DNA from 4 places in the Streptomyces sp. NPDC051636 genome. Region 4 is predicted to be linked to each of the others. Evidence: riboswitches for the same ligand, from Rfam matches in the RefSeq annotation. Region 4 holds a riboswitch; each other region holds the start of a gene.
The links. Region 4 has a riboswitch for cyclic di-AMP ahead of ACIBBH_RS13405 (M23 family metallopeptidase). Riboswitches for the same ligand answer to the same signal wherever they lie in the genome.

Region 1: it holds a riboswitch for cyclic di-AMP, as region 4 does, so the genes downstream of both, ACIBBH_RS27910 (M23 family metallopeptidase) here and ACIBBH_RS13405 (M23 family metallopeptidase) in region 4, are expected to answer to the same signal.
Region 2: it holds a riboswitch for cyclic di-AMP, as region 4 does, so the genes downstream of both, ACIBBH_RS29265 (transglycosylase SLT domain-containing protein) here and ACIBBH_RS13405 (M23 family metallopeptidase) in region 4, are expected to answer to the same signal.
Region 3: it holds a riboswitch for cyclic di-AMP, as region 4 does, so the genes downstream of both, ACIBBH_RS24990 (C40 family peptidase) here and ACIBBH_RS13405 (M23 family metallopeptidase) in region 4, are expected to answer to the same signal.

The regions. Positions count from the first base shown of each region.
Region 1 is NZ_JBITDA010000018.1:135,040-142,757, forward strand. It holds gene ACIBBH_RS27900 (M16 family metallopeptidase) at 1-824, shown strand, start outside; gene ACIBBH_RS27905 (M16 family metallopeptidase) at 821-2,209, shown strand; cyclic di-AMP (ydaO/yuaA leader) riboswitch at 2,420-2,579, shown strand; gene ACIBBH_RS27910 (M23 family metallopeptidase) at 2,593-3,345, shown strand; gene ACIBBH_RS27915 (GntR family transcriptional regulator) at 3,557-4,252, shown strand; gene ACIBBH_RS27920 (HPr family phosphocarrier protein) at 4,423-4,704, opposite strand; gene ACIBBH_RS27925 (GNAT family N-acetyltransferase) at 4,879-7,718, shown strand, end outside.
Region 2 is NZ_JBITDA010000020.1:79,226-86,943, reverse strand. It holds gene ACIBBH_RS29275 (outer membrane lipoprotein carrier protein LolA) at 1-612, opposite strand, end outside; gene ACIBBH_RS29270 (polyprenyl synthetase family protein) at 864-1,874, opposite strand; cyclic di-AMP (ydaO/yuaA leader) riboswitch at 2,404-2,587, shown strand; gene ACIBBH_RS29265 (transglycosylase SLT domain-containing protein) at 2,593-3,132, shown strand; gene ACIBBH_RS29260 (HAD family hydrolase) at 3,147-3,968, opposite strand; gene ACIBBH_RS29255 (carboxymuconolactone decarboxylase family protein) at 4,014-4,475, opposite strand; gene ACIBBH_RS29250 (hypothetical protein) at 4,551-5,159, shown strand; gene ACIBBH_RS29245 (FAD-dependent oxidoreductase) at 5,309-6,511, opposite strand; gene ACIBBH_RS29240 (ATP-grasp domain-containing protein) at 6,589-7,718, opposite strand, start outside.
Region 3 is NZ_JBITDA010000015.1:60,978-68,695, reverse strand. It holds gene ACIBBH_RS25020 (adenosylmethionine--8-amino-7-oxononanoate transaminase) at 1-524, opposite strand, end outside; gene bioB (biotin synthase BioB) at 517-1,713, opposite strand; gene ACIBBH_RS25010 (8-amino-7-oxononanoate synthase) at 1,861-2,988, shown strand; gene ACIBBH_RS25005 (DUF397 domain-containing protein) at 3,041-3,265, opposite strand; gene ACIBBH_RS25000 (helix-turn-helix domain-containing protein) at 3,275-4,144, opposite strand; gene ACIBBH_RS24995 (ATP-binding protein) at 4,366-4,824, shown strand; gene ACIBBH_RS24990 (C40 family peptidase) at 5,060-5,533, opposite strand; cyclic di-AMP (ydaO/yuaA leader) riboswitch at 5,537-5,748, opposite strand; gene ACIBBH_RS24985 (hypothetical protein) at 6,053-6,361, opposite strand; gene ACIBBH_RS24980 (ATP-dependent Clp protease proteolytic subunit) at 6,369-7,007, opposite strand; gene ACIBBH_RS24975 (trypsin-like peptidase domain-containing protein) at 7,203-7,529, shown strand; gene ACIBBH_RS24970 (PDZ domain-containing protein) at 7,557-7,718, shown strand, end outside.
Region 4 is NZ_JBITDA010000005.1:355,869-363,586, forward strand. It holds gene ACIBBH_RS13395 (dihydrofolate reductase family protein) at 1-762, shown strand, start outside; tRNA gene ACIBBH_RS13400 (tRNA-Met) at 842-915, shown strand; cyclic di-AMP (ydaO/yuaA leader) riboswitch at 1,262-1,428, shown strand; gene ACIBBH_RS13405 (M23 family metallopeptidase) at 1,440-2,471, shown strand; gene ACIBBH_RS13410 (aldo/keto reductase) at 2,616-3,560, shown strand; gene ACIBBH_RS13415 (PrsW family intramembrane metalloprotease) at 3,567-4,922, opposite strand; gene trmB (tRNA (guanosine(46)-N7)-methyltransferase TrmB) at 4,933-5,766, opposite strand; gene lhgO (L-2-hydroxyglutarate oxidase) at 5,823-7,076, opposite strand; gene ACIBBH_RS13430 (MFS transporter) at 7,115-7,718, opposite strand, start outside.

The sequences.
Region 1 (7,718 bases), on a different contig from region 4:
TCTTCCGCACGTACTACGCGCCCAACAACGCGGTCCTCTCCGTCGTCGGCGACATCGACCCCCGGCAGACCCTGGCCTGGATCGAGAAGTACTTCGGCTCGATCCCCGCCCATGACGGCAAGCCCGCGCCGCGCGACGGCTCGCTGCCGGAGATCATCGGCGGGCAGCTGCGCGAGGTCGTCGTCGAGGAGGTCCCGGCGCGCGCCCTGATGGCCGCCTACCGGCTCCCGCACGACGGCACGCGCGCGTGCGACGCGGCCGACCTGGCGCTGACCGTCCTCGGCGGCGGTGAGTCCTCCCGTCTCTACAACCGGCTGGTTCGACGCGACCGTACGGCGGTGACGGCCGGGTTCGGTCTGCTGCGGCTGGCCGGGGCGCCCTCCCTGGGGTGGCTGGACGTGAAGACCTCCGGCGACGTCGAGGTGCCGGTCATCGAGACCGCGATCGACGAGGAGCTCGCCCGGTTCGCCGAGGAGGGCCCCACGCCCGAGGAGATGGAGCGCGCCCAGGCCCAGTTGGAGCGCGAGTGGCTGGACCGGCTCGGCACGGTCGCGGGCCGCGCCGACGAACTGTGCCGGTACGCGGTCCTGTTCGGCGACCCGAAGCTCGCCCTCACCGCCGTCCAGCGCGTCCTGGAGGTGACCCCCGAGGAGGTCCAGGAGGTCGCCAAGGCCCGCCTGCGCCCCGACAACCGCGCGGTGCTGGTGTACGAGCCGGTCTCCGCCGAGGCCGCCGAACACACCGAGGACGCGGATCCCCCCGAAGACCCCGAGGCCGAGGCAACCGTGGAAGCCGGCGACGAGAACGAGGAGGCGGCCAAGTGAGCGAGCTCGCCGCTATGGAGTTCCACCCGCAGCCCCAGGCGGGCGAGGCCAGGCCCTGGGCGTTCCCGGCCCCCGAGCGCGGCGCGCTCGACAACGGCCTGACCGTGCTGCGCTGCCACCGCCCGGGTCAGCAGGTCGTCGCCGTGGAGGTGCTCCTGGACGCGCCCCTGGACGCCGAGCCGGCCGGCTTCGACGGCGTCGCCACGATCATGGCGCGCGCCTTCTCCGAGGGCACCGACAAGCACTCCGCCGAGGAGTTCGCCGCCGAGCTGGAGCGCTGCGGCGCCACCCTCGACGCGCACGCCGACCACCCCGGAGTGCGCCTCAGCCTGGAGGTCCCGGCCTCCCGGCTCGGCAAGGCGCTCGACCTGCTCTCCGACGCCCTCAGGGCGCCCGCGTTCGCCGACAGCGAGGTCGAGCGGCTGGTGCGCAACCGCCTCGACGAGATCCCGCACGAGCTGGCCAACCCCTCCCGCCGGGCCGCCAAGGAGCTGTCCCGGCAGCTATTCCCGGCGACCTCGCGCATGTCCCGGCCGCGCCAGGGCACCGAGGACACGGTCGCCAAGATCGACTCGGCAACCGTGCGGGCCTTCTACGAGCGGCACGTGCGGCCCGTCACCGCCACCGCCGTGGTGGTCGGCGACCTCACCGGCATCGACCTGGACGGGCTGCTCGGCGACACCCTGGGCGCGTGGAGCGGCTCCGCGGCCCAGCCGCGTCCCGTGCCGCCGGTGACCGCCGACGACACCGGCCGCGTCGTCATCGTCGACCGCCCCGGCGCCGTCCAGACGCAGCTGCTCATCGGCCGCGTCGGTCCCGACCGGCACGACCGCGTGTGGCCCGCCCAGGTGCTCGGCACGTACTGCCTCGGCGGCACCCTCACCTCCCGCCTGGACCGCGTCCTGCGCGAGGAGAAGGGCTACACCTACGGCGTCCGCGCGTTCGGGCAGGTCCTCAGGTCCGGCCCCGAGGGCAACGGCGCCTCGATGCTCGCCATCAGCGGCTCCGTGGACACCCCGAACACCGGCCCGGCGCTGCACGACCTGTGGACGGTCCTGCGCACGCTCGCCGCGGAGGGGCTCACCGACGCCGAGCGTGACGTGGCCGTGCAGAACCTCGTCGGGGTGGCGCCGCTGAAGTACGAGACGGCGGCGGCAGTGGCGAGCACGCTGGCCGACCAGGTCGAGCAGCACCTGCCCGACGACTTCCAGGCGACGCTGTACCGGCAGCTGGCCGCGACCGGCACCGTGGAGGCCACCGCGGCGGTCGTGAACGCCTTCCCGGTGGACCGTCTGGTGACGGTCCTGGTCGGGGACGCGGCGCAGATCAAGGAGCCGGTCGAGGCACTCGGTCTCGGTGAAGTGTCCGTCGTGTCCGCCGAGTAGCGGCACGCGCGTGGGGCCCTGGTGACCGACGGGATCACCGGGGCCCCTTTGTTCCCCATGTGGCCCGCTGCATGTCCGAATTGAGACGGAGGTTGCCTGTCTGCCCTGTGGGATGCGCTACAAAGACCCTGATCCGTTTGAGGATTGGAAGCCGCGCGCCTTAGCTTCTTCCGGGCTGTCCGTCAGGCAGTGCGCCGCACCCGCGGCACCGGACAGCCATCGCCGAATCCCCGTACGGCGCGAGCCAGGGGAACCGGGGACCCACCGTCCCTTGGGGTGAATCGGACGCCCGCGCGCAGCGAGGGGGCCCGTAGGAGACCTTCCTGCTCCGAACCCGTCAGCTAACCCGGTAGGCGAGAAGGAAGGAAAGGACCAGCCACTTCATGGCGTTCACCCGCGCCACCGGGAAGCACCGTCGTCCCAGCCGGATGCACCGCACCACCGCCCGCGCGGCGGGCGTCGCGGCCCTCGCCACCACCGGCGCCATCGGTACTCTCGCCGCCCCGGCGCTCGCCGCCGAGCCCGCGGTCGAGCAGACCGGCCTCACCCCGGTCATCACCATCAGCGACTCGGTCCCCGAGCAGATCGACGCCCAGGCCACCGCCCAGAAGGAGGCCGCAGAGCTGAAGGCGGCCGAGGAGGCGGCGCGCAAGGAGGCCGCCGAGCAGGCGAAGAAGGCCCGGGAGGCCGAGGAGCGGGCGGCCCGCGAGGCCGAGCGCAAGCGGCTCAACGCGTTCGTGGCGCCGATCGCGCACTCCTACGTCTCCACCGGCTACCAGGCCAGCAGCTCCCTGTGGTCCTCCGGCTCCCACACCGGCATCGACTTCCACGCCGCCAGCGGCACCGCCGTCCACGCGGTCGGCTCCGGCACCGTGGTCTCCACCGGCTGGGGCGGGGCGTACGGCAACCAGATCGTGATCAAGATGGCCGACGGCATGTACACCCAGTACGGCCACCTGTCGTCCATCGGCGTCTCGGTGGGGCAGAAGGTCACCCCCGGCCAGCAGATCGGCCTGTCCGGCGCGACCGGCAACGTCACCGGGCCGCACCTCCACTTCGAGGCCCGCACCACCCCGGAGTACGGCTCCGACGTCGACCCGGTCGCCTACCTCCGCAAGCACGGCGTGAACGTCTGACGCACACGGCGGTGTGAACGTCTGACGAACCACCACGCAACCACCCGAAGCCCCGGCCCACCAGCCGGGGCTTTCGTGGTTTCGGACCCCCGCTGTCCAAAAAATATCCATGGATTCCGGCCTGCCATCGGAAATTCCCGCTCATTGCAATAGAGTCACGGAACACACGTCAATCAGCGACGTTTCACGGGGATTAAGACGGAGGTCGGTCATGCGTATTCCGGCGCACTCGGTATGCACGGCGATCCGGGACGACATCGTGGCCGGTGTCTACGAGCGCGGCAGCCGGCTCACCGAGGAGCTCCTCGCCCGCCGCTACGGCGTCTCGCGCGTCCCCGTCCGCGAGGCGCTGCGCACCCTGGAGGCCGAGGGCTTCGTGGTGACCCGGCGGCACGCGGGCGCGTGCGTCGCCGAACCGACCGAGCGGGAGGCCGCCGACCTGCTGGAGATGCGCCTGCTGATGGAGCCCCTCGGTGCCGCCCGGGCCGCCCAGCGGCGCACCGAGGCCCATCTCAAGGTGCTGCGGGGCCTGGTGAGGCTGGGCCAGGAGCGGGCCCGCCGGGGCAACAGCGAGGATCTGCGCTCCCTGGGGGGCTGGTTCCACGAGACGCTCGCCCAGGCCTCCGGCAGCCACGCCCTGACCTCCGTACTCACCCAGCTGCGGCACAAGATCGCCTGGATGTACGCCGTGGAGGCACCCGCCAACCCGGTGGAGTCCTGGGCCGAGCACGGCGCCATCGTGGACGCGGTGGCGCGCGGCGACGGCGAGCGCGCGCGGGCGATGACGGCGCTGCACACCGAACGCGCGGCGGCCGCGCACCGGCTGCGGTTCACCGGCGGTGCGGACCGTCCGGAGCGTGTGAGGACTTCGCAACAAGCCGTAAACATGTCGGGCCTGCGGCATTAACACGGGCACCGTATACAAAGAAGAGTAATTCGGCGGAGGTGTATTTTCCCCTGCCTGAATTCATTTGCGTGCTGTCATGTACTGTCGTGCGCCCCGGAATTTCCGGTAAAACGGTGGAGCCGCGCCGACCGGAAAGGTCGACGCGGCTCCACCGTCCGGCGTGCTGACGCTCAGACGGTCTCGGGCAGCTCTTCGAGCCCCTCGGAGACCAGCTTCGCCAGACGGTCCAGGGCGGCGTCCGCACCCTCGGCGTCGGAGGCGAGGACGATCTCCTCGCCGCCCTGGGCGCCGAGGCCGAGGACGGCCAGCATGGAGGCCGCGTTGACCGGAGTGCCGCCGGCCTTGGCGATCGTCACCGGCACGCCTGCGGCCGTGGCGGCTCGGACGAAGATGGAGGCGGGGCGGGCGTGGAGGCCCTCGGCCCAGCCGACGTTGACGCGGCGCTCAGCCATGTGTTGCTGCCCTTCGGTTCTCAGGTTGTCTAGACCAGTTTCCCATATCGTGAAGCATGCCCGGACGGTCCTTCGTCCCGTCCGGGTGTGTCGTCGGATCGCGGCCTCGATCCGACGTCGTCCTCCACAGACTGCCTCGCGCCGTTGTCGTACGCGAGCCGTACTCTGGGGCCCATGCAGACCTCGGCCGACCGGCAGGACCGGCACCAGTACCCCGCCCACTGGGAGGCGGACGTGGTGCTGCGCGACGGCGGCACCGCGCGCGTCCGGCCCATCACCGTTGATGACGCCGACCGGCTGGTCAGCTTCTACGAACAGGTCTCCGACGAGTCGAAGTACTACCGCTTCTTCGCCCCGTACCCCCGTCTGTCCGCCAAGGACGTCCACCGCTTCACGCACCACGACTTTGTGGACCGGGTGGGACTGGCGGCCACGGTCGGCGGCGAGTTCATCGCCACCGTACGCTATGACCGCATCGGCGCCGACGGCATGCCCGCCTCCGCGCCCTCCGACGAGGCCGAGGTCGCCTTCCTGGTGCAGGACGCCCACCAGGGCCGCGGGGTCGCCTCCGCCCTCCTCGAACACATCGCGGCCGTCGCCCGCGAGCGCGGCATCCGCCGCTTCGCCGCCGAGGTGCTCCCCGCCAACACCAAGATGATCAAGGTGTTCACGGACGCCGGGTACACCCAGAAGCGCAGCTTCGAGGACGGCGTCGTACGCCTGGAGTTCGACCTCGAACCGACCGACCGCTCGCTCGCCGTGCAGCGCGCGCGGGAGCAGCGCGCCGAGGCACGGTCGGTACGGCGGCTGCTGGCGCCGGGGTCGGTCGCCGTGGTCGGTGTGGGCCGCACCGCCGGAGGCGTGGGACGCGGCCTTCTCGGCAACATCAGGGACGCCGGCTTCACCGGCACCCTCCACGCCGTGAACAAGGCCTTCCCCGAAGACCTGAAGGAGGTCGACGGGGTGCCCGCGCACCGCTCGGTGCGGGACATCGACGGCCCCGTGGACCTGGCCGTCGTCGCCGTGCCCGCCGAGCACGTGCCCCAGGTGGTCGCCGAGTGCGGCGAGCACGGCGTGCAGGGGCTCGTCGTGGTCTCCGCCGGGTACGCCGAGGCAGGGTCCGCAGGGCGGGAGCGGCAGCGCGCCCTCGTCCGGCAGGCGCGCACCTACGGCATGCGGATCATCGGGCCGAACGCCTTCGGGATCATCAACACCTCCGAGGAGGTACGGCTCAACGCCTCCCTGGCCCCCGAGATGCCGCGCCCCGGCCGCATCGGGCTGTTCGCCCAGTCCGGCGCCATCGGCATCGCGCTGCTGTCCCGGCTGCACCGGCGCGGGGGAGGGGTGACGGGGGTCACGGGCGTGTCGACCTTCGTGTCGTCCGGCAACCGGGCGGACGTCTCCGGCAACGACGTCCTGCAGTACTGGTACGACGACCCGGACACCGACGTCGTCCTCATGTATTTGGAGTCCATCGGCAACCCGCGCAAGTTCACCCGGCTCGCGCGGCGGACGGCGGCGGCGAAGCCGCTGGTCGTGGTGCAGGGGGCCGGGTCCGCGCCACAGGGGCACGCGGTGCGGGCCACACGGCTGCCGCACGCGACGGTGTCCGCGCTGCTGCGGCAGGCCGGGGTGATCCGGGTGGACACGATCACCGAACTGGTGGACGCGGGGCTGTTGCTCGCGCGGCAGCCGTTGCCCTCCGGGCCGCGGGTGGCGATTCTGGGCAACTCGGAGTCGTTGGGGTTGCTGACGTACGACGCGTGTCTCTCCGAGGGGTTGCGGCCGTTGCGGCCCCAGGATCTGACGACGCTGGCTTCGGCGGAGGACTTTCACGCGGCCCTGTCCCGGGCGCTGGCCGATGATGCGTGCGACGCGGTGGTGGTGACCGCGATACCGGCGATCGGGGAGGGATCGCCCGGGGACGCGGAGCTGGCGGAGGCGCTGCGGTCGGCCGCGGCCACGGTTACCGGGAAGCCGGTGCTTGTGGTGCACGTGGAGCTCGGGGGGCTGGCGGAGGCGCTGTCGGCCGCGGCGAGTACGGCGCCGGCCGCGCTCGAGCGGGGGGACTCCCGTCGCCCTGCGGAACGACTGCCCACCGCGGCAGTGGCACATGACAAGTCCCCCGCCGTCGCACCCCCCGACACCTGCTCCCGCCTCATCCCCGCCTACCCCGCCGCAGAACGCGCCGTCCGTGCTCTCGCCGAAGCCGTCAAGTACGCCCGGTGGCGGCGGGAGGCCGCCGACCCCGGGAAGGTGCCCGAGTACGAGGACATCGACGAGAAGGGCGCCGCCCGGCTGATCGACGGGCTGCTCACGCGCGGGCAGGGACTGACGCTCGGGACGGAGGAGACCTGCGAGCTGCTCGGGAAGTACGGCATCCAGGTGCACCGTGCGCTGCCCGCCCCCACCCCGGACGCCGCCGACGAAGCCGCCCGCACCCTCGGTTATCCCGTCGCCCTCAAGGCCACGGCCCCGCACCTGCGGCACCGCGCGGACCTGGGCGGCGTCCGTCTGGACCTCGCGGACGAGGAGCAACTGCGCCGGGCGTACGCGGAATTGGCGGAGCTGTTCGGGACGCCCGAGGAACTGCGGCCGGTGGTGCAGAGGATGGCGCCCCGGGGCGTCGACACCGTCGTACGGGCCGTGATCGACCCGGCGGCCGGGGCGGTGCTCTCCTTCGGGCTCGCCGGAGCCGCCTCCCAGCTGCTCGGCGACATGGCGCACCGGCTGGTTCCGGTGACCGACAGGGAGGCGGCCTCGCTGGTGCGGTCGATCCGGACGGCGCCGCTGCTGTTCGGCTGGCGCGGCTCGACCCCGGTCGACACCCCCGCCCTGGAGGAGCTGCTGCTGCGGGTGTCCCGGCTGGTCGACGACCACCCCGAGGTGGTCGCGGTCACTCTGGAGCCGGTCGTCGTCGCCCCGCAGGGCCTGAGCGTCCTGAGCGCGTCCGTGCGGCTCGCGCCCCCGCCGGCCCGCGGTGACCTGGGACCGCGCACACTGCCGGTGTACTG
Region 2 (7,718 bases), on a different contig from region 4:
GTCCACGGTCACGGACGTGGTGTCGTCGACGGACTTCAGGGCCTCGTCGGCGAAGTCCTTCGGCGTGGCGGGCGTCTTCTCCCGCCGCTCCTTGCCGTCCTGGTCCGCGGTGCCGTGGTACACCTCGTTGGACTTGCTGTCGTAGCCCCAGACGTCCTTGCCGTCGTGGATGAGGCTGTACTCGGCGGCCCGCTCGATCAGCGAGACCTTCTGCCGGTCCGGTCCGTCGGCCGCCACGCGCAGCGTGTGGCTGCCCGAGAGCAGTTCGGTGAGCTTGGACGCCGGGTCCGCCGACGATCCGTCACCGCCCCGGCCCGCCCCGGACATGAGGCCGCTCTCCAGGCCGCCGAGGTTCGGCAGGCCCAGGTCGGTGCTGACCCTTACCGTGCCGGACAGCTGCTGCACGTCCGACTTGGCGATCTTGTTGATGAGCTGCTGAGCACTGATCTTCGGCAGGTCGGGGTCGCCGGAGTCGGCGAGCGCCGGGACCAGCCCGATGGTCGCCGCCGCCACCCCCACCACCGCGACCGGCACGACGTACCGGGCCGCCTTGCGGCGTCCGGTGTCCGCGGTGTCGTCGGACGTGGTGTCGTCGGATTCGTACGGTGCCATGTGTGCCTTACCTCCGTCGTCGGCGGCGGCTGTCCTCGCACGAGTGGTCCACCCTGAGCCGCCATTCTCACCCGAATCGGTGAGGAGTGGTGATTTCCGTGGTTTCCATCTCACCAAATCGGCTGTGAGGAAGCGTCAGACCGGGGAGCCAACTCCGCGTACGCCTGGGGTATGACACGGGGTGGAGATGTCTCCCCCGACCCGTAGGGGTCGCAGAGGATCACGCCGGTCGGCACCGGGGCAACGGGCGGTTACCCCGCCCGGTGCACCACCGCATCGCACAGCTCCATGAGCGCCGCCTTCGCGTCGCACTCCCGCAGCGGTGCCAGCGCGGACCGCGCGTCCTCCACGTACCGCACGGTGTCCCGGCGGGCCTGCTCCAGCGCCGGGTGGGCGCGCAGCGCGGTCAGGGCCTCGGCGTGCCGGGTGTCGTCGGTCAGGTCGGAGTCGAGGAGGTCGCACAGGGCGATGTCCTCGGGCAGCCCCAGCCGTGCCGCCCGCTCCCTGAGGCGCAGCACGGGCAGGGTGGGGATGCCCTCGCGCAGGTCGGTCCCCGGGGTCTTGCCGGACTCGTGGGAGTCGGAGGCGATGTCCAGCACGTCGTCCGCGAGCTGGAAGGCGACGCCGAGCCGCTCGCCGTACTGGGTCAGGACGTCCACCACGGTCTCGTCGGCCCCGGACATCATCGCGCCGAAGCGGCAGGAGACCGCCACCAGCGACCCGGTCTTGCCGCCCAGGACGTCCAGGTAGTGCTCGACCGGATCCCGGCCGTCCTGCGGCCCCGCCGTCTCCAGGATCTGCCCGGTGACCAGCCGCTCGAACGCCACGGCCTGCACCCGTACGGCCTCGGGGCCGAGGTCGGCGAGAATCTGCGAGGCACGGGCGAAGAGGAAGTCGCCGGTGAGGACGGCGACCGAGTTGCCCCAGCGGGTGTTCGCGCTGTCCACCCCGCGGCGCACGGCCGCCTCGTCCATGACGTCGTCGTGGTACAGCGTGGCGAGGTGGGTGAGCTCGACGACGACGGCCGAGGGCACGACCCCCGGCGCGTACGGGTCCCCGAACTGTGCCGCGAGCATCACGAGCAGCGGCCGGAACCGCTTCCCGCCCGCGCGCACGAGGTGCTGCGCGGCCTCGGTGATGAAGGGGACCTCGCTCTTGGTGGCTTCGAGCAGGCCTTCCTCGACAGCCGCCAGTCCGGCCTGGACATCGGCTTCCAGAGCCTGGTCCCGCACGCTCAGCCCGAATGGCCCGACGACGGTCACGAGGGGTCTCCTGTCTGCTGGTGTCTGCTGGCGATTACACGGTTTGTCGATAGGTCGCTGCCCTCACTCAAGTCAGCGTATCCGGTCAGCTTTCGATCACCGAGGGCGCCCACTGTTACAGGCCGGGCGCTATCGGACCACGACCGTTATGTTTTCGATCGGTTGATAAGGACAGATATTTATCTACTTACCCGGAAGTACGACGCGACTGCGCCGCTTGGAGCAGCCCGATCCGCGCCGCCACGCCCGACGCGCTTACCCAAGACGTCGCCCTCCATGCCCCATTTGCCGCGATTGTTATTCCGTGAATTGGGTCACGCCACCCGACCGGCGTGTTTATCACCCCATACCGGCATTACGCCTTTCGGCATTGGCCAGTTGAGGCTTGGCGAGCGCAAAGGATCAAGCACCTCATACGCACCAGAACAAGGTCAACTAGGACGTTGTGTGAATCCGCTACTTGTTCTGGACATGTGCTCTCGCATACGTTCCGGGCCGTCGGGCGGACGCCTAATCCTGCCGCCGCCCGTCACACCCATTGACGAACTCATTCGCGTACGGCAGGAGCGGGGGACCCAGGTAAGCCGCCGGTCCGGGCGACATCCGTCGTCCCGGAACGGCTTGGGGTGAAGCCGTGCCGTCTTCGGGCGGCACGGCCGGGCACCTCCCAGCCCGAACCCGACAGCTCACCTCGCAGGCGACGGAGAGGAACTTCACCATGTCTGCTGCCGCTCAGCGCCGCCGTGCCCCCTTCGCCCGCCTCGTCCGCAAGGTCGCAGTCGCCGGTACCGGCGCCGCCGTGCTCGCCCTCCCGCTGATCGGCGCGACCAGCGCCTCGGCGGCCACCACCACGACGGCTACCACCACGACGGCCACCACCACGACGGCCACCACCACGACGGCCACCACCACGACGGCCACCAGCACGGTCGCGTACCCGAACAACCTCGACGGCTGGATCCGCCAGTCGCTCGCGATCATGGCCGAGAAGCACATCCCGGGCAGCTACAACGGCATCTACCGCAACGTGATACGCGAGTCGTCGGGCAACCCGCTGGCCATCAACCTCTGGGACTCCAACGCGGCCGCCGGTATCCCGTCCAAGGGCCTGCTGCAGGTCATCGACCCGACGTTCCGCGCCTATCACGTGGCCGGAACGTCGTTCAACATCTACGACCCGGTCGCGAACATCACCGCCGCCTGCAACTACGCCGCCGCGCGGTACGGCTCGATCGACAACGTGTTCGGCGCGTACTGACCGCTCCGCTCCCCTCAGGGGAAGAGTCTTTCGAGGACGACGGCGATGCCGTCGTCCTCGTTCGACAGGGTGACCTCGTCGGCCACCGCCTTCAGTTCGGGGTGGGCGTTGGCCATCGCCACACCGTGGGCGGCCCAGTCGAACATCGGGATGTCGTTGGGCATGTCCCCGAAGGCGACGGCCTGTTCGGCGCTCAGCCCGAGGCGCTCGGCGGCCAGCGCCAGCCCGGTCGCCTTCGTGACGCCGCACGGCTGGAGCTCGACGGTCCCCGGCCCCGACATGGTGACCGTCGCCAGCGACCCCACGACCGAGCGGGCCGTGGCCGCCAACTCGTCGTCGGACAGGGCATGGTGGCGCAGCAGGACCTTGCTGATCGGCGCGCGCCACAGGTCCTCGCGCCGCTGGACCCGTACGGCGGGCAGGGTGGGGTGGGGCATGAGGTACCCCGGTTCGATGAGTGTGAGCCCGTCCACCCCGTCCTGGTCGACGGCCACGTACACGTCCCCCACCTCGGCCTCGATCTTGCCGAGCGCGGTCTCCGCCAGCTCCCGGTCGAGGGTGACCGACCACAGCAGGCGGTCGGCGCCGGCGTCGTACACCTGCGCCCCCTGTCCGCACACCGCGAGTCCCGTACAGCCGAGGCCGTCGAGCAGCGGCCGCACCCGGGGTGCCGGGCGCCCGGTCACCACGAGGTGCCGGGCCCCCGCCTTCTCGGCCCGCGCGAGGGCGGCGAGGGAGCGGTCGGAGAAGGTGTCGTCGCCGCGCAGGAGCGTTCCGTCGAGATCGGTTGCGACGAGTGAGCATGCGACGGGTGAATGTGCGGGGGGTGCGGCCATGATCAGAGAATACGGACACCGCGCCCCCTGGACTCACCGCTGTTTTCAGCCCCAAGTGGTGCCCGCGGGCTCCTTGATGGTGGTGTTGAGACGGTTGAACATGTTGGTGACCGAGACGGTGAGGATCAGCGCGGACAGCTCCTTCTCGTCGAAGTGGCCGGCCACCTCGTCCCAGAGCGCGTCCGGCACCGGCTCCTCGGACCGGTCCGCGAGCCGCGTCATCCGCTCCGCCAGCTGCAGCGCGGCGCGCTCGGCGTCGGTGAAGAAGGGCGCCTTGCGCCAGGCGGCGACGGCCGCGATGCGCTCCTCGCTCGCCCCGGCCTTGCGCAGGTTCGCCGTGTGACCGTGCACGCAGGCACTGCACCCGTTGATCTGGCTGGCGCGCAGCCCGACGATCTCCGCCAGCTCGGCCGGCAGGCCGCCCTCGCCGATCGCCTGGAAGATGCTGCCGATGCCCTTCAGGGCGGCCGGGAGGACGTACGCCGGGTTGGTCATCCGTGCCTGCATGGTGCTGCCTCCTGTGTCCGACTGGTTCAACCGCTAAGTTGCTGTCACTGGGCTGACGGAGCGGGGGCGTGGAGTGTGACCGGTCGGCGCGAGAATTTCCGGACGCATCTGCTGCGGGCCGCGACCGGCGTCCTGGAGCGCTTCCCTGAGGAGCTGAAGCCCGAGATATACGCGCTCTCCTTCCGTATCTGGCGCGTCGACGACGACGACCGCCGCCCGTACGTGGCCATCGGCTACAACACCGAGACCCAGTACGAGCGGGAGACGTACCCGGAGGACCCCGGCGAGGCCCGCTGGAACTACGCCTGCTGGCTCCTGGACGGCTTCGAGATGCTCGGCAACGTCCCCGAGGACCCGGTCGGCGGCGCGCTCTACGAGGAGGAGGTGCGGCGGCTCGGACTCTGGTTCGAGGGCGACCCGGACGAGGTGGACGAGACGGACGGGGAGGACGAGATCGGCGCCAAGCGCGACCTGCTGGGCCTCCACTTCGCCGACGCCTGTGTCGGCCTCGCCCGCGACCTGCACTCCGAGGGCCGCATCGAGAAGATCCTCGGCCGCCCGCTGCCCGTCGTGATCTTCGATATGTACTGCCCCGGCTGGGAGATCGAGGCCACCGAGGCGGCCAATCCGCCCGAGCTGATCGAGGACTTCCTGGCGTGGCAGCGGGCGGCGGCGGCCGGGTAGGGCCTGCCTCCGCGGAGTGCCGGAGCCGCGGCCGGCCGCGGCCGAAGCGGATCACCGGGCCGTACGGCGAACACCGGCTGGCGGCGGCCGGGTGGGGCCTGCCCCGCGCAGAGACATGCCCTGGGGACGTGCCGTGGGCCGCGGCCCGTTCAGCCGTGGGCCGCGGCCAGGTGTTTCGCCAGGCGTGGGGAGGCGAACTCCGTGCCGCAGACGAACCGCATCACCGGGCCGTAGGACGACGCCGCCGGGAGGCCGGTGAAGTACAGGCCGGGAATGGACGAGACGAATCCCGCGCCCAGGCGGGGCGTGCCCCGGCTGACCGCGAGGCGGGTGCGCAGTTCGTGGCCGAGGAAGTCCATGGCCGCGATGTCCACGCGGTAGCCGGTGGCGGCGATGACGTGGTCGACGGGGAGCCGGGTGGTGTGACCGGTGTGGGTGCGGACGGTGAGGACAGGGTTGCCGTCGGTGGCGTCCGCGCCGACCACCCGGTCGACCTCCTCCACCTCGACCTTGCCCTCGAAGCGGTCGCGCAGCCACCAGGCGCCGAGCGGGCCGAGGACGCGGCGGACCAGGTAGTGGCGGGTGCGGGCCGGGAGGTGGCGGTAGGGATGCGGGTAGTAGGTCAGCGCCCAGAGGGACCAGGCACGGCCGAAGGGGGACTCGGGGCGCAGCTTCGGCTGCTGCCAGGGCGGGGCACCGAAGGCGACCCGGCCGCGGCCCCGCGACACCACCCTGACCCTGGCGCCCGCCTCCGCCGCCAGGGCCGCCGTCTCCAGCGCGGACTGGCCCGCGCCGACGACGATCAGTTCCCTGCCGGAGAACCGGGTGAGGTCGTGGTGCTGGGAGCTGTGGGACACCGGGCCGGCCGGGCTGGGACCGTCGGGCGCCGCCGACGCCAGCCCGGCCGGGAGGTGGGCCAGACCGGACAGGCCGGTGGCAACCACGACCGCGCGCGCGGTGAACAACTCCCCGGAGTCCAGTTTCAGTTCGAAACCGCCGCCTGCCCGCCGGTCCACGGACACCACCCGCACCCGCTCCAGGTCGGGCACCAGCTTCTGCTGGAACCACTCGCCGTAGGCGATGAAGGTCTCGACCGGGATGATGTCCTCGTCGGTCACCAGCCGGCGGATGCCCGCCGCGTCGCAGTAGTCGACGAGGCCGTGGCCGGGCTGGGGGCAGTCGAAGTTGGAGGCCACCGGGGTGGACTTGAGGAACATTCCGGCGGGCATGTGGTCACGCCAGCTGACCATGGGATCGCCGAAGACGCGGACGGGGATACCGCGCGCCCGCAGATGGGCGGCGGTGGACAGGCCGAACGGCCCGGCACCGATGACTACTACCGGTTGAATCACGAAGTCCCTCCCCAGGACGTGTTTCCGTCACTTCGTGGGTGGTGAACCGGTCCGGGCAAATCGTCCCGGGACACGGGCTAGCTGCTCGAACCGGTGCTGCTGCCGCGGCGGTTGGTCCGCCACAGCTGATAGAGGTGCTTCGCGCCCGGTCGCACGAAGCGCGCGAGCATCGTGAGGAACGGCAGCGGGTCGTCACCCGCGAGCCAGGCCAGCTCCGTCCCGCTCGCCCGCGCCGGCGCGTGCGGCGTCGTGTAGCCGCTGCGGCGGTAGGCGAGGAGGGCGGGGAGGTCGATGTTCTCCACGATGTAGCGATGACCGGCCCGCTGTTCCCCCTCCGGAACGGAACGGCCGGTCAGATTCAGGTGCATGGCGCGTACGACGTCCACGCCCGACTCGTTCTCGAAGAGCCGGAACTGGGCGCCCATGCGCGGGTTGAAGTCGAGGAGCTTGTACTGTCCGTCGCGCCGGTCGAAGCGCAGGTCGAGATCGATGATGCCGTGGAAGCCGATCTGTTTGATGAAACGCGCGGCGAGGTCGGCGAGTTCCGGGTTGTCGACGACGTACGCGTTCGCGGTCATGCCCGCGTGCGGCGGCCAGGAGCGCACCTTGACGCCGGTGAACATCGCGAGCGGGGTGCAGTCGGCGTCGAAGTAGGCGTGCACGATCCAGTCCTCGGCCTCCTCCCGGGGCAGGTACTCCTGGAGGATCACCCCGGGGCGCTCGCCCCAGTCGCGGGCCAGGGTGAGCAGCCCCTCACGGGTGGCGATCCGGGTGGTGCCGTTCACGGCGGGCCGTGCGCGCCGGACGAACGCCTCGCGGTTCTTGGCCACCACCGGGTAGCGGGCGGTGTCGGCGAAGGCGACGATCTCGTCGTACGACTGCGGGAAGGCCGCCGCCGGGCTGGCGATGCCGTGTTCCGCGCACATCTCGTGCAGCCCCTGCTTGCTGGCCAGATGGCGCGGCAGGCCGGACTCGACACGCGGGAAGAGGAACCGGTCCGTCAGCTCGTCCTGGTGCTCGGCGATCAGGACGGCGGCCTCTTCGTCGGTGGGGATGAGGACGGTGGGGCGGCCGATGCGCCGGCCGATGCGCCTGAGCCCCTCCACCAGGCACTCCGGTTCCTCCGCCCCGCTGGTCCGCCAGACGAAGGCGCGGGTGAGGTAACGGGAGGACGCGGCGGGCGTGTAACGGTCCTCGGTGATCGCAT
Region 3 (7,718 bases), on a different contig from region 4:
CTCCACAGTCCGTGCATCCCGCCCACGGGATCGCACACGGACATCGGCTGCCAGGTGTCGCCGTGGTAGCCGCCCCGCCAGGTCAGCAGGCGGCTCTTCTCCGGGCGGCCGAGCGAACGCCAGTACTGCAGGCACATCTTGACCGCGACCTCGACCGACACCGACCCGGAGTCGGTCAGGAAGACGTGCTCGAGCCCCTCGGGCGACATGTCGACAAGGAGCTTCGCGAGGCGTACGGCGGGCTCATGGGTGAGCCCGCCGAACATCACGTGGCTCATCCGCCCGATCTGCTCTCGCGCGGCCTCGTTCAGGACCGGGTGGTTGTAGCCGTGGATCGCCGACCACCACGACGACATGCCGTCCACCAGCTCGCCCGAGCCGTCGGCGAGCCGGAGCCGGACCCCGCTCGCCGACTCCACGACGAGCGGTTCGGCACGCCCGGGCATCGGGCCGTACGGATGCCACACGTGCCGCCTGTCCAGCTCCAGCAGCTCCGGCACGCTCAGGCCGGGCCGGTCAGGCATTGGGCGCGAGGTCCGTGCCGGCACCCCGGCGGCGTACGGCGACGAGGTCGGTACGTGCCTCGCCCGTCTGGGGGACCGAAGCGGTACCGCAGATTCCGCCGCCCTCGTGGGAGCCGCAACCGGCGTCCGCCGCGTGCGAGCCGCAGCCCGCCTCCGCGTGTGACCCGCAGCCGCCCCCGGCCGATGCCCGGTGCTCCGGCAGCGTCACCTGGCCGGCCCCCTCGACCTCGAACCCGGCGTCCGCGATCATCTCCAGGTCGGCCTTGCCCGCCTGGCCCTCACTGGTGAGGTAGTCGCCGAGGAAGATCGAGTTGGCCAGGTGCAGGGCCAGCGGCTGCATGCTGCGCAGATGCACCTCGCGACCGCCCGCGATGCGCACCTCGACGTCCGGGCAGACGAACCGGACCATGGCCAGGATGCGCAGGCAGCGCTGCGGGGTGAGGTGCCATTCCTTGGCGAGCGGGGTGCCCTCGAACGGGATCAGGAAGTTCACCGGAACGGAGTCCGGGTCCAGCGCGCGCAGCGAGAAGACCACGTCGACCAGGTCCTCGTCCGACTCGCCCATGCCCGCGATCAGCCCGGAGCAGGCGGACAGACCGGCGGCGTGCGCCTTCTGCACCGTGTCCACCCGGTCGGCGTACGTGTGCGTGGTCGTGATGTCCGCGTACGTCCCCTCCGAGGTGTTGAGGTTGTGGTTGTACGCGTCCGCACCCGCCTCGCGCAGCCGCTCGGCCTGGCCGTCGGAGAGCAGGCCGAGGCAGGCGCACACCTCGACGCCCTCGTTCTGCTCCTTGATCGCCTTGATGGTGTCCGACACCCGGTCCACGTCCCGGTCCGTCGGGCCGCGCCCGCTGGCCACCAGACAGACCCGCTTGGCACCTCCGGCCAGGCCCGCGGCCGCCGCCTCGGAGGCCTCGTCGGGCTTGAGCCAGGTGTACTTCAGGATGTCGGCCTTGGAGCCGAGCCGCTGTGAGCAGTAGGAGCAGTCCTCCGGGCACAAGCCGGACTTGAGGTTGACCAGATAGTTGAGTTTCACGCGCCGGCCGAACCAGTGCCGGCGCACCTTGCCGGCCGCGGCCACCACATCGAGTACGTCGTCGTCGGAGGTGGCCAGTACGGCGAGTGCTTCCTCGCGGGTCGGCAGCTCGCGCCGAAGCCCCTTGTCCACCAGCGTGTTCAGCAGGTTCATGAGGTCCGATCCTGTCCTACGTGACCGCCCGGGGCCAAGGAGAGTTTGCACAACGGAGACGGTTCACCGTGTGGGTATTGCCACACCCTGGGCGACTGGCCGTCCGGCTAGTGTCTGTCCACTGCCTACAAAATCCCCGGAGGAGTCATGGCGTTCGGCTGGATCGACGACCAGGCGGAGCAGCGCCGCCGCGCCGGACTGGTGCGGAGCCTGCGGCCCCGGGTCGCCGACTCACCGCTCCTCGACCTCGCGAGCAACGACTACCTGGGCCTGGCCCGCCATCCCGAGGTCACCGAGGGGGCCGCGGCGGCGGCGCGGACCTGGGGCGGCGGCTCCACCGGGTCCCGGCTGGTCACCGGCACGACCGAGCTGCACACCGAGCTGGAGCGCGAGCTGGCCGACTTCTGCGGCTTCGAGGCGGCCCTGGTGTTCTCCTCCGGGTACGCCGCCAACCTCGCCGCCGTCACCACGCTGGCGCCGCACGGCTCACTGATCGTCTCCGACGCGGGCAACCACGCCTCCCTCATCGACGGCTGCCGGCTGGCCCGGGGCGCCACGCAGGTCGTGGGGCACGCCGACCCGGACGCGGTGCGCAAGGCGCTGGGCACGCGTGAGGGGCCCGCGGTGGTCGTCTCCGACACGGTGTTCTCGGTCGACGGGGACGCGGCACCGCTGGCGGCGCTCGCCGAGGCGTGCCGGGAGCACGGCGCGGGGCTGCTCGTGGACGACGCCCACGGCCTGGGCGTCCTGGGCGAGGGCGGCCGGGGCGCTCCGTACGCGGCGGGGCTCGCGGGCGCCGACGACGTGGTGGTGACGGTCACCCTGTCCAAGTCGCTGGGCAGCCAGGGCGGCGCCGTGCTCGGCCCGGCCCGGGTGATCGACCACCTGGTCAATGCCGCACGAACGTTCATTTTCGACACGGGCCTCGCCCCCGCCGCGGCGGGCGCGGCCCTGGCGGCCCTCCGACTGCTGCGCCGGGAGCCGGAACGGGCGGCGCGGGCACGTTCGGTGGCCGCCGAACTGCACGCACGCCTGACCGCCGCGGGTCTGGAGGCGGTGCGTCCGGACGCCGCGGTGGTCTCCGTGCGTGCCCCGTCCCCGGAGCAGGCCGTGCGCTGGGCGGCCGACTGCCGGGCGGCAGGCCTGGCCGTGGGCTGCTTCCGTCCTCCTTCCGTGCCCGACGGCATCTCACGGCTCAGGCTGACCGCGCGAGCGGACCTCTCCGGGGCCGAGATCGAACGCGCTGTACGAGTGATCGGCGCTACGCGACCATGAGTCGGCGTGACACGGTCGTGCACCGCCTGGGCGGAAACGGGTCAGTGCGAGGTCACCGGAGCGCGGCGACGAACCCCGCCCAGCTCCCGGGGGAGAAGAGCAGCGCGGGTCCGGCCGGGTCCTTGGAGTCGCGCACGGCGAGCAGCCCGGTCCAGGGACCGGAGTGCGGCCGGGCCGTCTCCACGCAGTTGTTCGCTCCGGTGCTGTAGCTGCTGCGCAGCCACCGCACACCGTGCAGATCGGTACTGGAAGGTACGTTCCGAGGCAGTGCAGACATGGTGCCTCCTTACGAGCCGTCACCTATCCCGGCGATGTAATCCAACGAGTCCTCGGGTGAAAGGGCGTGGATCTGAAGGGTGTTGAAGGCCTCTGAGTAAGCCTGGAGGTCTTCTTTCCGTTCCAAGTAGAGGCTACTCGTCAAGTGGTCCAGAACAACCACATCCAGATCAGAAGTGCTCGGAAATGAGAAGATAACGAAAGGGCCGGTGATACCGATGTGCGCCCCGGCGGCAAACGGCAGCACCTGGAGCCTGACTTGAGGCAGATGCGCCGCCTCCACGAGCCTGTGGAGCTGCCGCGCCATCACGTCCGGCCCGCCGACCTCCCGCCGCAGCACCGCCTCGTCCAGGACGGCGCTGAGCTCCAGCGGCGGATCCGACTGCAGCACGTCCTGCCTGGCCAGCCGCACCTCCACCAGCGTGTCCAGCCGCTCCTCGGTGTCGTCGACGCCCCCGCCCACGGCCGCCCGGGTGACCGCACGGGCGTACTCAGGCGTCTGCAGCAGCCCCGGAACCACCGATGTCTCCAGGGTGCGCATCCCGCTCGCCTGCGACTCCAGGCTGATGAAGTCCCGGTAGGTGGGGGGCAGCACCCCGCGGTAGGCGTGCCACCAGTGGTGCCGGCCGCCGCCGTCGTGCGATCCCGCCAACACCAGGAGCAACTCGCGCAGTTGGCGGTCGGTCACGCCGTAGGCATCCAGGAGTAACCGCACATCGGCCGGTTTCACTCCGCTGGCGCCCGTCTCGATCCGGCTCACCTTCGACTGGTGCCAGCCCACCAGACGGGCCGCCTCACCACTGGTGAGGCCCGCACCGGTGCGCAGCGCGCGCAGTTCGGCGCCCAGTTTCCGGCGGCGCACCGCGGGACCGTTCTGCATGGGCCACTCCTTACTCGCCATTACTCCTTATGTGCCGCCCGCACAGGGTGTGCCGTCGCAGAGTTCACCGCTTCGAGCGACAGATATATGCACTTCTTGGTGGATCCCACCCGTGACCGGCGCGCTGATGGCAGTCTGGCGATGAAGCACCAGTCCGGGACCGTACTCGAACCATCCGCTCCTGTCGGACTGCGGTCCCGTGGGAAAGGGACGACGTCGCCATGGCAGACCATTTGGAAGCATCCGTCACTCTGCCGAGCGATCCCGCCTCGGTCTACGCCGCCCGCACGTACGTGGTGGGCACCCTGGCGGAGTGGGGCCTTCCGGCGGACACGGACGTGGCCGACACCATCCGGCTCATCGTCTCCGAACTCGCCACCAACGCCGTACAGCACACTTTGGGGCAGTCACCCACCTTCACGGTGGACCTCGCGCTCGACCGTGACGAACATCTGCGCATCGGCGTCACCGACAGCCACCCCCGCTTCCCGAAGAGACTCCCGGCCGCCGTGCAGCAGGACAACGGCCGCGGCATGGTCATCATCCGCTGGCTGACGGCCGAGTGCGGCGGCAGGCTCAGGGTGCGCCCCACGCGCGAGGGGGGCAAGACGGTCCTCATCGAGCTTCCGTGGACACTTCCGGCCCGCCCGGTGACGCCGGCCGGCCAGCAGGAGCCGTAGGGGTTGTCCGGCAGGGTCTCCGCGCCGTGCCGGGCCGGGTGGTACGGGCCGCCACGCTGATCGGCGGCGGAGCGGCCGGCGGCGGCCGGGAGGGCGCACGGCTCAGGGGGCCGGCGCTGACGGCTCCGAGGGCGGCCCGCTCCTGAGGCCGTCGCCGTCTGACCTCGGGTCAGCCCGGGTCGCCAGCAGAGGGGGTGACGGCACGCCAGGCACCGCCCACCCCCTCTGCCGCGGGTCAGCTGACCCGGCCGTACCAGACGCTCTTCGTCCAGATCTTCTGCAGCCTCACCACGTCCCCGGTCCTCGGGGCGTGCCAGATCTTTCCCTTCCCGGCGTAGATGCCGACGTGGTAGACGCTCGAGCCCGAATGGAAGAAGACCAGGTCACCGGCCTTGCGGCTCTTGGCGGAGATGTGATGCGTCTTGTTGTACTGCTGGGCGGCCGTCCGCGGCAGCTTCTTGCCCGCCTTCTTGAACGAGTACAAGGTGAGACCGGAGCAGTCGAACCTGCGGGGGCCGGTGGCGCCCCACTGGTACGGCGCGCCCTTCTTGGACGCCGCGACCTGCAGTGCCTTCGTCGCCGGAGCCGCGGCCGCGGCGTCGGAGGCGACACCGGGTACGACTATCGAGCCGCCGACGGCGGCGATGGCGAAGGCCGAGGCAGTACCGGCCCGGGCCATGAGCGACGGGACACGATTGAGCGCAGTCATGCGCAACCCTTCGTCAGCCGCCTGTGAAGGATGACCTGTCGGATTCGGGCTGGCGAAGTTGCCCGGCCGCGTTGCCGCGGCTTCACCCCAAGGGCCGTTCGGAGGCGAACGAACGTCCGCTCCGGCGACCCGTCTTGCTTGGGTCCTCCACTCCTGCCGATCCACTCCTGTCGACCGGTCATCCAGGCGGCGGCAGGACTCGGCGTCCGCCCGGACCGCCCCACCGCTGTGGCGGGGGCTTGTCGTCAGACAGGGATCTTCGCCCACAGCTGTCCGAAAATCCCAACGGAACCGGGGATTTGTGGTGTTACTCACCACTCACCCGTTCGGGTGGACAGGCCTGCGTTCGAGTCGCTGCCGGGACGGCCGCGCACCCCCGGACCAGGGCGAAAGCACTTCCCGAGGCCCGTCGGCCGGGCGATGTGCGCAAGCTCGGGAGCCCTGAAAAAGGAGGCGCGGCTACTCCGGACGTGGGTACGTCCTTTGGGTCGTTTCGACTCAGTCCCGAAGGTGCAAGCGTCAACCGGCGCCGTCCGGTGGCACGGTGACGCGCGCGGTCCGGCGCTCGCCGTCCAGTACCCGAAGCGCCCGCGCCAGGGTGGGCGCATGCAACTCCGTCTCGCCCCGCTGGTGCATCAACGCCAGCGCGTCGCGCAGCTCTGTCGCCTTGCGCACCAGCGCCTGGGCGGCCCGCAGTCCGCTGTAGGTGTGGCCGTGCTGCGCCGGATTGATCCGGCCCAGCAGGTCTACCGCCTCCAGATAACGGTCGATCAACTCACCCTCGGCCCGGGTCAGCGCGGGCAGCGGCGGCAGCTCCGGTGGCAGCATCGGCGGCTCACCTCGTGCCCGGGGCCGTGGCGCGCGGGGCCTTGCGGCTGGGGATGATCCCGTCCACCAGTCCGTACTCCAGCGCGCCCCGTGCATCCAGCACCAGGTCCCGCTCGAGGTCCGCGTGGATCTGCTCCGGGCTGCGGCCCGTGTGGCGAACGAGCATTCCTTCCATCAGGGTGCGCACCCGGGCCAACTCCTCCGCCCGGATGATGAGATCGCTCGGCTGCCCCTGTGCGGGCTCGGCCAGCGACGGCTGCTGGAGCACCACCCGTGCGCCCGGCAGCGCGAACCGCTTGCCCGGCGTGCCGGCGGCCAGCAACACCGCGGCGGACGAACCCGCCTGGCCCAGGCAGACCGTCTCCACGTCGCAGCTGACGTACCGCACGGTGTCGTAGATCGCCGTCATGGCGCTGAACGAGCCGCCGGGGGAGTTCACGTACAGCGAGATGTCCCGGTCGGGTGCGTGGTGCTCGAGGTGCATGAACTGCGCCATGACGTCGTTGGCCGCGGTGTCGTCGATCGGCGAGCCGAGGAAGACGATCCGCTCCTGCAACAGCTTCGAGTACGGGTCGAGCGTGCGGTGCCCGGTGCTGGTGCGTTCGCTGAACTCGGGCAGGACATAGCGGGCGGACGGTCGGGTCATGACGTACCCCTCCTCATGGCAGAGCCGTCTCCGGTGGGCTCTCTCGCCAAAAATGTACAGGACGTACAGACTGAACTGGACGGGTCTCGGGTGCTCGGCTCCGGATGTCCTCAACTTCCCAGCAGTACATGGGCGATTTGCGAAGATAGGCTGGAGTAGACAGCGATCATTTCCGGGGCGAGCCCGGAGGTGGGGGTGGGCCGCCCGCCGTCGGAAGGCCCCGTACCCGTCGCCGTCCGCGTGCTCGGCGACGATCCCTGCGCGGACGTCGCCGTACTGGCGATCGGCTACCCGGAGTCCTTCGAGAACCCGGCCACGCAGAAGCCCGTCCACACCTCAGGCACCGTTCAGTCGCCGAACGTGCCCGCGGACCCCTCGCCGTCGCTTCCCCACTGCCCGGCGACCATCCAGCACTCCGCCACCGTCAACGCCGGAAACTCGGGCGGCCCGCTCCTCGACTCGGACGCCAAGGTGGTGGGCCTGAACACGCTGACGAACCCCGAGGCGCGGGGGCAGTACTGAGCGATCAGCAGCGATCGCGTGCGTCCGATGCTGGACGGGCTGGCCGCGGGGGACAAGAAGGACGATCCCGGGTGGATGATCGGCTCCGTGGACGACCCGGGCCTCAGTGACGATTTCCAGGATTCCCGGGATCAGCGGGATGTCGCCGAGGCGCAGCAGCGCCTGGCGGACGCGGAGAAGTCCGGACTG
Region 4 (7,718 bases):
GCCGATGTCGTCCCGCTGGGCGCCGGCCTCGACTGGCCCGCGCTGCTCGAACACCTGCATGAGGTGCGCGGGGTGCGCCGCCTGATGGTAGAGGGCGGCGGGACCATCCACACCCAGCTGCTGCAGCAGGGCTTCGCCGACGAACTGCACCTCGTCCTCGCCCCCCTCCTCGTCGGCGACCCGAACGCGCCCCGCCTCTTCGGCCCCGGCGGCTACCAGGCCGGCCGCCTGCGGCTGCTGGAGACGCGCCGTATCGAGGACGTCGTCCTGATGCGCTACGAGCCGACCGCACCCGGCACCGGCATCTCCGTCTCCGCCGCCGACCGCCACTGGCTGCGGATCGCCTGCGAGCTGGCCGCGCTGTGCCCGCCCTCGGACACGGCGTTCAGCGTCGGGGCGGTGGTGGTGGCCGCCGACGGTACGGAGCTCGCGCGCGGCCACTCACGGGAAGGGGACGACCCCGTGGTCCACGCGGAGGAGGCGGCGCTGGCCAGGATCCCGGCCGCCGACGCCCGGCTGGCCACGGCCACGGTGTACAGCAGCCTCGAACCGTGCGCCCGGCGGGCCTCCCGGCCCGCGCCCTGTGCCCGGCTGATCCTGGATGCGGGGGTTCGGCGGGTGGTCACGGCGTGGCGGGAGCCGGACACGTTCGTCACCGGGGCCGACGGCAGCGGGCTGCTGGCGGCCGCAGGCGTGGACGTGGTCGTCCTGCCGGAGTACGAGGCGGCGGCGAAGGCGCCGAACCGGCACCTGCTGAGCTGAGCGGAACCCCGGGAAAAGCCCTGGTCGAAAACCCGTGTACGAGCTGTCCTGCGCATGGCGTACACTGGAGACACAACGACGCGGGGTGGAGCAGCTCGGTAGCTCGCTGGGCTCATAACCCAGAGGTCGCAGGTTCAAATCCTGTCCCCGCTACTGAAGACCCGGGGCCGGAATCCAGTACACGGATTCCGGCCCCGGGTGTTTCCTCGTCGCGCGACCCGGCGCAGCCCCTCCCCGGGCGCGGCTTCCCCGGTCCGGCACTCACGCACGGTCATCCGCCGAGCGCCCTCCGCATCACAGCTGAGTCACCATCAAAACGCCTGTGACTCCTGAAGTGTGCCGAGCGGGAGTCAACTCGCCCGGTTTTCGCCGGTCATGGCAGGTAAGTTCCCCCGGGAAAACGTTAATGATCAAGTGGAGCGACTTGGAAACTGACAGGTAGGTCTATTAACGTTCGATAACGCAGCGCGGTCGTCCCAGCCGTCACCCGAGGCGGCTCCGTGCGCACGCGCCGAATCCCGAAAGGGAACCGGGGAACCACCACCTTGGGGTGAATCACGCGAACGCCGTCGTGAACTCGCTGAGTCCACGACCGGTATACGCGCGTAGGAGACCTTCCCGCTCCGAACCCGTCAGCTAACCCGGTAGGCGAGACGGAAGGAAAGGAGCACGCCCGCGTGGCGTCCAACCGGCCTGCCCCCACTGCCCCGTTCGTGCCGAGCCAGCGCACCGAGACCTTCGGCTACGGCGAGTACCGCACCGACGAGGGCCTCTGGGAGGAGTGGAACCCCACCGAGGAGTCCCTTCCCCCGGTCCGCGGCCGGCACCGTGTCACCAAGCAGCGCGGCGGCGGACTCGCCCGCAGCTCCACCGTCCTGGGCGTCGGCGTCATCGCCGCCGTCGGCGCGGGCGGCATGGCCAGCGCCAACACCGGCAAGCCGCCGGTCTCCATCTCCCTGCCCGACCTGCCCTCCGTCGGCTCCCTGCTGGCCGACGACGCCGACGGTGCCGAGGCCGCCGCGGCCACCCTGACCAACGTCGGCGTGGCCTCCGCCGACCCCGACCAGAGCAGCACCGACGCCGGCGAGGTGCTGCGCAACCGGATCATGGCCCAGGCCGAGCAGCAGCAGAGCCAGGTCGACGGCAAGGCCACCGCCGCCGCCGTGGCCGCCGCCGAGAAGCAGACCGCCGACGCGGCCGCCAAGGCGGAGAAGGAGGCCGCGGCCAAGGCCGCCGCCGCCAAGGAGAAGGCGCAGGCCGCCGCCGAGAAGCAGGCCGAGGCCGACCGCCTCGCCAAGCTGGCCAAGCAGTACACGCTGCCCACGTCCTCGTACACGATCACCGGCACCTTCGGCCAGGCCGGCTCCATGTGGTCCTCCGGCTACCACACCGGCCTCGACTTCGCCGCCCCGACCGGCACGCTCATCAAAGCCATCCACAGCGGCACGATCACCGAGGCGGGCTGGGCCGGCGCCTACGGCTACCGCACGATCCTCACCCTCGACGACGGCACCGAGCTGTGGTTCTGCCACCAGTCCTCGATCAACGTCAAGGTCGGCCAGAAGGTCAGCACCGGTGAGGTCATCGGCCGCGTCGGCGCGACCGGCAACGTCACCGGCCCGCACCTCCACCTCGAGGTCCACCCCGACGGCCAGGCCACCGGCATCGACCCGATGACGTGGCTGCGCGGCAAGGGCCTCACCCCCTGACGCGTCCTTTCGTTCCCCGGCGGCCCTGACGGCGACCCCCCGACGTCAGGGCCGCCGGTTTCCTCCGCGTGCGGGTCCGGGACACGCGCTGATGCGGCACCCCAGGCGGAATGTCGGCCGCCGCCGCGGTTGTTGAATCAAGGCATGACTTCTCTACGCAAGCTCGGCTTCTCCGACCTCGAGGTCTTCCCGCTCTGCCTGGGCGGCAACGTCTTCGGCTGGACCGCCGACGAGGCGCAGTCCTTCGCCGTCCTGGACGCCTACGCGGCCGCCGGCGGCAACTTCGTCGACACCGCCGACGCCTACTCGGCGTGGGCCGACGGCAACGAGGGCGGCGAGTCCGAGACCGTCATCGGCAACTGGGTGAAGTCCCGCGGCAACCGCTCCGACCTCGTCATCGCCACCAAGGTCAGCCAGCACCCGAAGTACCAGGGCCTGACCGCCCGCAACATCAAGGCCGCGGCCGACGCCTCCCTGCGCCGCCTCGGCACCGACCACATCGACCTGTACTACACCCACTACGACAAGACCGAGGTCCCGGTGGAGGAGATCATCGGGGCCCTCGACGAACTGGTCCGGGCGGGCAAGGTCCGGTACATCGCCGCCTCCAACATCTCTCCCGAGCGCCTCCAGGAGTCCCTGGACCTCTCCGAGCGCAAGGGCCTCGCCCGGTACGTGGCGCTCCAGCCGCACTACAACCTGGTCTCGCGCGACACCTACGAGGGCCCCCTGCGCGACGTCACCGCCCGGGCCGGCCTCGCGGTCGTCCCGTACTTCTCCCTCGCCGCCGGTTTCCTCACGGGCAAGTACCGCCCCGGTACGACCGTCGACAGCGCGCGGGCGGGCGGTGCCGCCAAGCACCTCGGCACCGAGCGTGGCCGCCGGGTCCTCGCGGCCCTGGACGAGATCGCCGCCGCCCACGCCGTCCCCGTGGCCACCGTGGCCCTCGCCTGGCTCGCCGCCCAGCCGACGGTGGCGGCCCCCATCGCCTCGGCACGCACGGTGGACCAGCTGCCGGCGCTGCTGGGGGTGGCGGAGCTGGAGCTCACACAGGAGGAACTGGCGAGGCTGACGGAGGCGTCGGCGTAGCTCGCACTAGGTCCGGTACGGGTTGTACGCGTTGTACGCGAGGTACGCGGGATGAGGCTGTCCCACCGGATACCCGTACCCGTACGCGCCCTGCACCCCGTACACCGGCCAGGGCGTCGGTACCACAGGAGCCGTCGCCCTCGCCGCGTACTCCAGCGCGGGCCGCGCCACCTGCCGGCGGTTCCACAGCTCGGACAGCAACTCCCGCTCCCGTACGACGAAGTCGGCGCCCGCCCGGCCGCGCCGCCCCCGGTGCCGCAGGAATGCCAGCGACGTCGCGTACGCCTCGTACCGCTCCACCGCACGCGCCGCGGACTTGCCGAGGTGATGGCGGGCGTGGTCGCGGGCCAGCCGCCGTGCCCGCATGGAGCCCAGCGCGAACGGCTCCCCCGGCCCAAGCCACCCGGCGAGGACGTAGGCCGGCAGTTCCTCGCGCACGGTCCGCAGCTCGCGCTGCCGGGTCCAGATCACCAGCCAGGTCAGCAGCCCGAACGCCGGCAACATGAAGGCCCCGTACACGGCGAAGAAGCCGTACGGGCCGAAGGTCGAGGAGCCGTTCCAGAACGCGTGCATGCTCATCGCGAGCAGCAGCCCGCCCAGCGGCACCAGCCCGCGCCGCACGTGCTGCCGGTCCGCGGACAGGGCGGCGATACCGAAGCCGATGCCGGTCAGGACGGTGAACAGGGGGTGCGCGAACGGGGACATGATGACGCGCACGAAGAAGGTCGCGGCGGTGACGGAGGCGATGCCGCGGTCGCCGGTGACCTGGTCGGTGCCGAAGGCGGTACCGAGATAGAGGATGTTCTCGGTGAAGGCGAAGCCGGTGGCGGTGACCCCGGCTATCACCACGCCGTCCACGATCCCGGTGAAGTCCCGTCTGCGGAAGAGGAAGACGAGCAGGACGGCCGCTGCCTTGGCGGACTCCTCCACGATGGGCGCTATCACGGTCGCGCCGAGCGTGTCGGCGCTGGAGGGGTCGGCGGTCGACGTGGCTATCCACTTGGTGGCGAAGCTGTTGGCGACGATGGCTATCAGCGCGGCCGCGCAGGCGCCCCAGGCGAAGGCGAAGACGATGTTCCGCCAGGGCCCGGGCTCGACCCGGTCCAGCCACCGGAAGGCGGCTATGAGCAGCGGCACGGGCAGCACGGCCAGCCCCAGCCCGACCAGGAACCCGTCCGTGCCGGTCTGCTGCCGCACGAGCGCCAGGATGACCAGCCCGGAGAGGGCGAGCAGGGTGATGAGCGCCCCGTACCGCACCCACCTGCGCTGCCACCAGTGCGGGTGCCGGAGCGCCCCGCCGGCGGCGCCGGGCGGGCCTGCGGAGCCGGTGGGGTGCGTCGGATACGGGGGAAAGGTGGCCACGGCATTGACCCTAACGTCGCTGCTGCTCCCGATGCTGTACGCGGCGGAAGAGCAGATCATTCACCACATGTCCCTTGTCCAGGCCCTGGCCCTCGAAACGGGTCAGCGGCCGGAAGGGGGGACGGGGCGCGAAACCGCCGTCGGGCCGGGTGTTCTCGAAGTCCGGGTGCGCGGTCAGCACGTCGAGCATCTGCTCGGCGTACGGTTCCCAGTCGGTCGCGCAGTGCAGGATCGCACCCGGCTTCAGCCGGGTCGCGGCCAGGCTCAGGAACTCCGGCTGGATCAGCCGCCGCTTGTGGTGCCGCTTCTTCGGCCACGGGTCCGGGAAGTAGACCCGCAGCCCGTCGAGCGAGTCCGGCGTCAGCATCTCGCGCAGCAGGATGATCGCGTCGCCGTTCCCGACCCGGACGTTGGACAATCCGCTCTGGTCGGCGAGATTGAGCAGGTTTCCCTGCCCCGGGGTGTGCACGTCCACCGCGAGGATGTTGGTCTCGGGGTCCTCGGCGGCCATCCGCGCGGTGGCCTCCCCCATCCCGAAACCGATCTCGAGCACCACGGGATTGTCGTTGCCGAACAGCTCACCGAGATCGATGACCCGCTGCCCGTCGATGTCCAGCCCCCACTTGGGCCACAACCGCTGCAACGCGTCCGCCTGCCCCGCCGTCACCCGGCTCCGCCGCGGCTGGAAACTCCGGATCCGCCGCTCGAAGTGCGATCCGGCGGGATCGGCCTTGGGCCCGTCGGGAAACCGCGGCTGCCCCTTCGCCCGGCTGTGCCGGATGGACGCACCGGGGTCCGGGTGCGGGGTGCCGGGGGTTTCGGGGGTGTTCAACGAGTCAGACACAGTGAGGTCGATTTTACGCGGGGGTGCCCCCGCCTCCGACCGAGCCGGGACGCGGATCACATCGACGTCCTCAGCACGGTCAGCGCCCTGCGCGCCACCTCCCGTCCGATCGGCAGCGAAGCCGTGGCCGCGGGCGACGGCGCGTTCAGCACGTGCACCGCCCGTGCCCCCTCCTTGATCAGGAAGTCGTCCACCAGCGTCCCGTCCCGCAGCACCGCCTGCGCCCGCACCCCGGCAGGCGCCCGCACCAGGTCCCCCTCCTCCACCACCGGCAGCAGCCTCCGCACGGCATCGGTGAACGCCCCCTTCGACACCGACCGCCGAAACTCCCCGAGCCCGTACCGCCAGTGCCGCCGGGCGATCGCCCACGCCCCCGGCCAGGCCAGCGTCCCGGCCACCTCCCGCGGCCGTACGACCCCCCACCCGTACCCCTCCCGGGCCAGCGCCGGCACCGCGTTCGGCCCGATGTGCACGCTCCCGTCGATCCCGCGCGTGAGGTGCACGCCGAGGAACGGGAACGCCGGATCCGGCACCGGATACACCAGCCCCCGCACCAGCCCGGGCCGCGCCAGCTCGTAGTACTCCCCCCGGAACGGCACGATCCGCACCCCGGGCTCGTCCCCGGCCAGCCGGGCCACCTCGTCGCAGTACAGCCCGGCGCAGTTCACCAGCACCCGCCCCCGCACGACGTCCCCGCCCGCCGTCCGCACCGCGACCCCGAGCTCCGCCCGCCGGTCCACCCGGACCACCCGGGCCCCGTACCGGATCTCCGCCCCGGACGCCTCGGCCAGCTGCCGCGCGACCGCGCCGAAGTCGCACACGCCCGTGGTCCCGACGTGTATCGCCGCGAGCCCCCGCACCTGCGGCTCGTACTCCGTGATCTGCGCCGGCCCCAGCTCCCGGACCGGTATCCCGTTCTCCCGCCCGCGCTGCACGAGCGCGTGCAGCCGGGGCAGCTCGTCCCGGTCGGTGGCGACGATCAGCTTCCCGGTGACGGCGTGCGCGACGCCGTACTCCGCGCAGAACTTCACCATCTCGGCGGCGCCCCGTACCGCGTACCGCGCCTTGAGCGAGCCCGGCCGGTAGTAGATCCCGCTGTGGATGACCCCGCTGTTGCGCCCCGTCTGGTGCCGGGCCGGTCCCGGCTCCTTCTCCAGCACCGTCACCCGTGTCCCCGGCGCCGCCCGTGTGATCGCGTACGCCGTCGACAGGCCGACGATCCCGCCGCCTACCACCAGCACGTCACAGTCGTACGCGATCTCCCGCACCTGCCGCGCCACCTGCACCACCTCCCGGTTCCGATAGTGCACTGTGCCACTGACAATGCCCTCAAACCCGGGAGCCCCGCTCAGGCCGGAGCCATCAGCAGGGGCCGGGCCCGCTCCCGCAGCTCCACCACCCGCGGCTCGTCGCCGTACGGCTCCAGCCGGTGCAGGAGGTCCTTCACGTACTCGGTCGTACGCGCCGAGGAGATCCGTCCGGCGACCTCCACCGCCCGCACCCCCTGCTCGCAGGCCGCGTCCAGATTGCCCGACTCCAGCTCGGCGACCGCCGAGACGACGAGCCTGAGCCCGTGCGAGCGCACGAACTCCTCCGTCGGCTTCGACAGCGCCTGCTCGGTGAAGCGGCGGACCTGGCGCGGTGCCTTCAGGTCGCGGTAGCACTCGGCGGCGTCGGCGGCGAATCGGTCGTAGCCGTAGAAACCGAGCCACGACGGATCGTTGTCGCCGTCCCGGGACCGCTCCAGCCAGCCCTCGGCCGCCTTCAGAGCCGCCCCGGCCGCCTGGGCGTCACCCGCGCGCGCGTGAGCGCGTGCCTCGACCAGGCGGAAGAAGCTCATGGTGCGGGCGGTGGCCAGGCCCCGGTTGCGCTCCAGGGCGGCCTGCGCGAGGTCGACGCCCTCGTCGCCGAAGCCCCGGTACGTCGCCTGCAGCGACATGGAGGCCAGCACA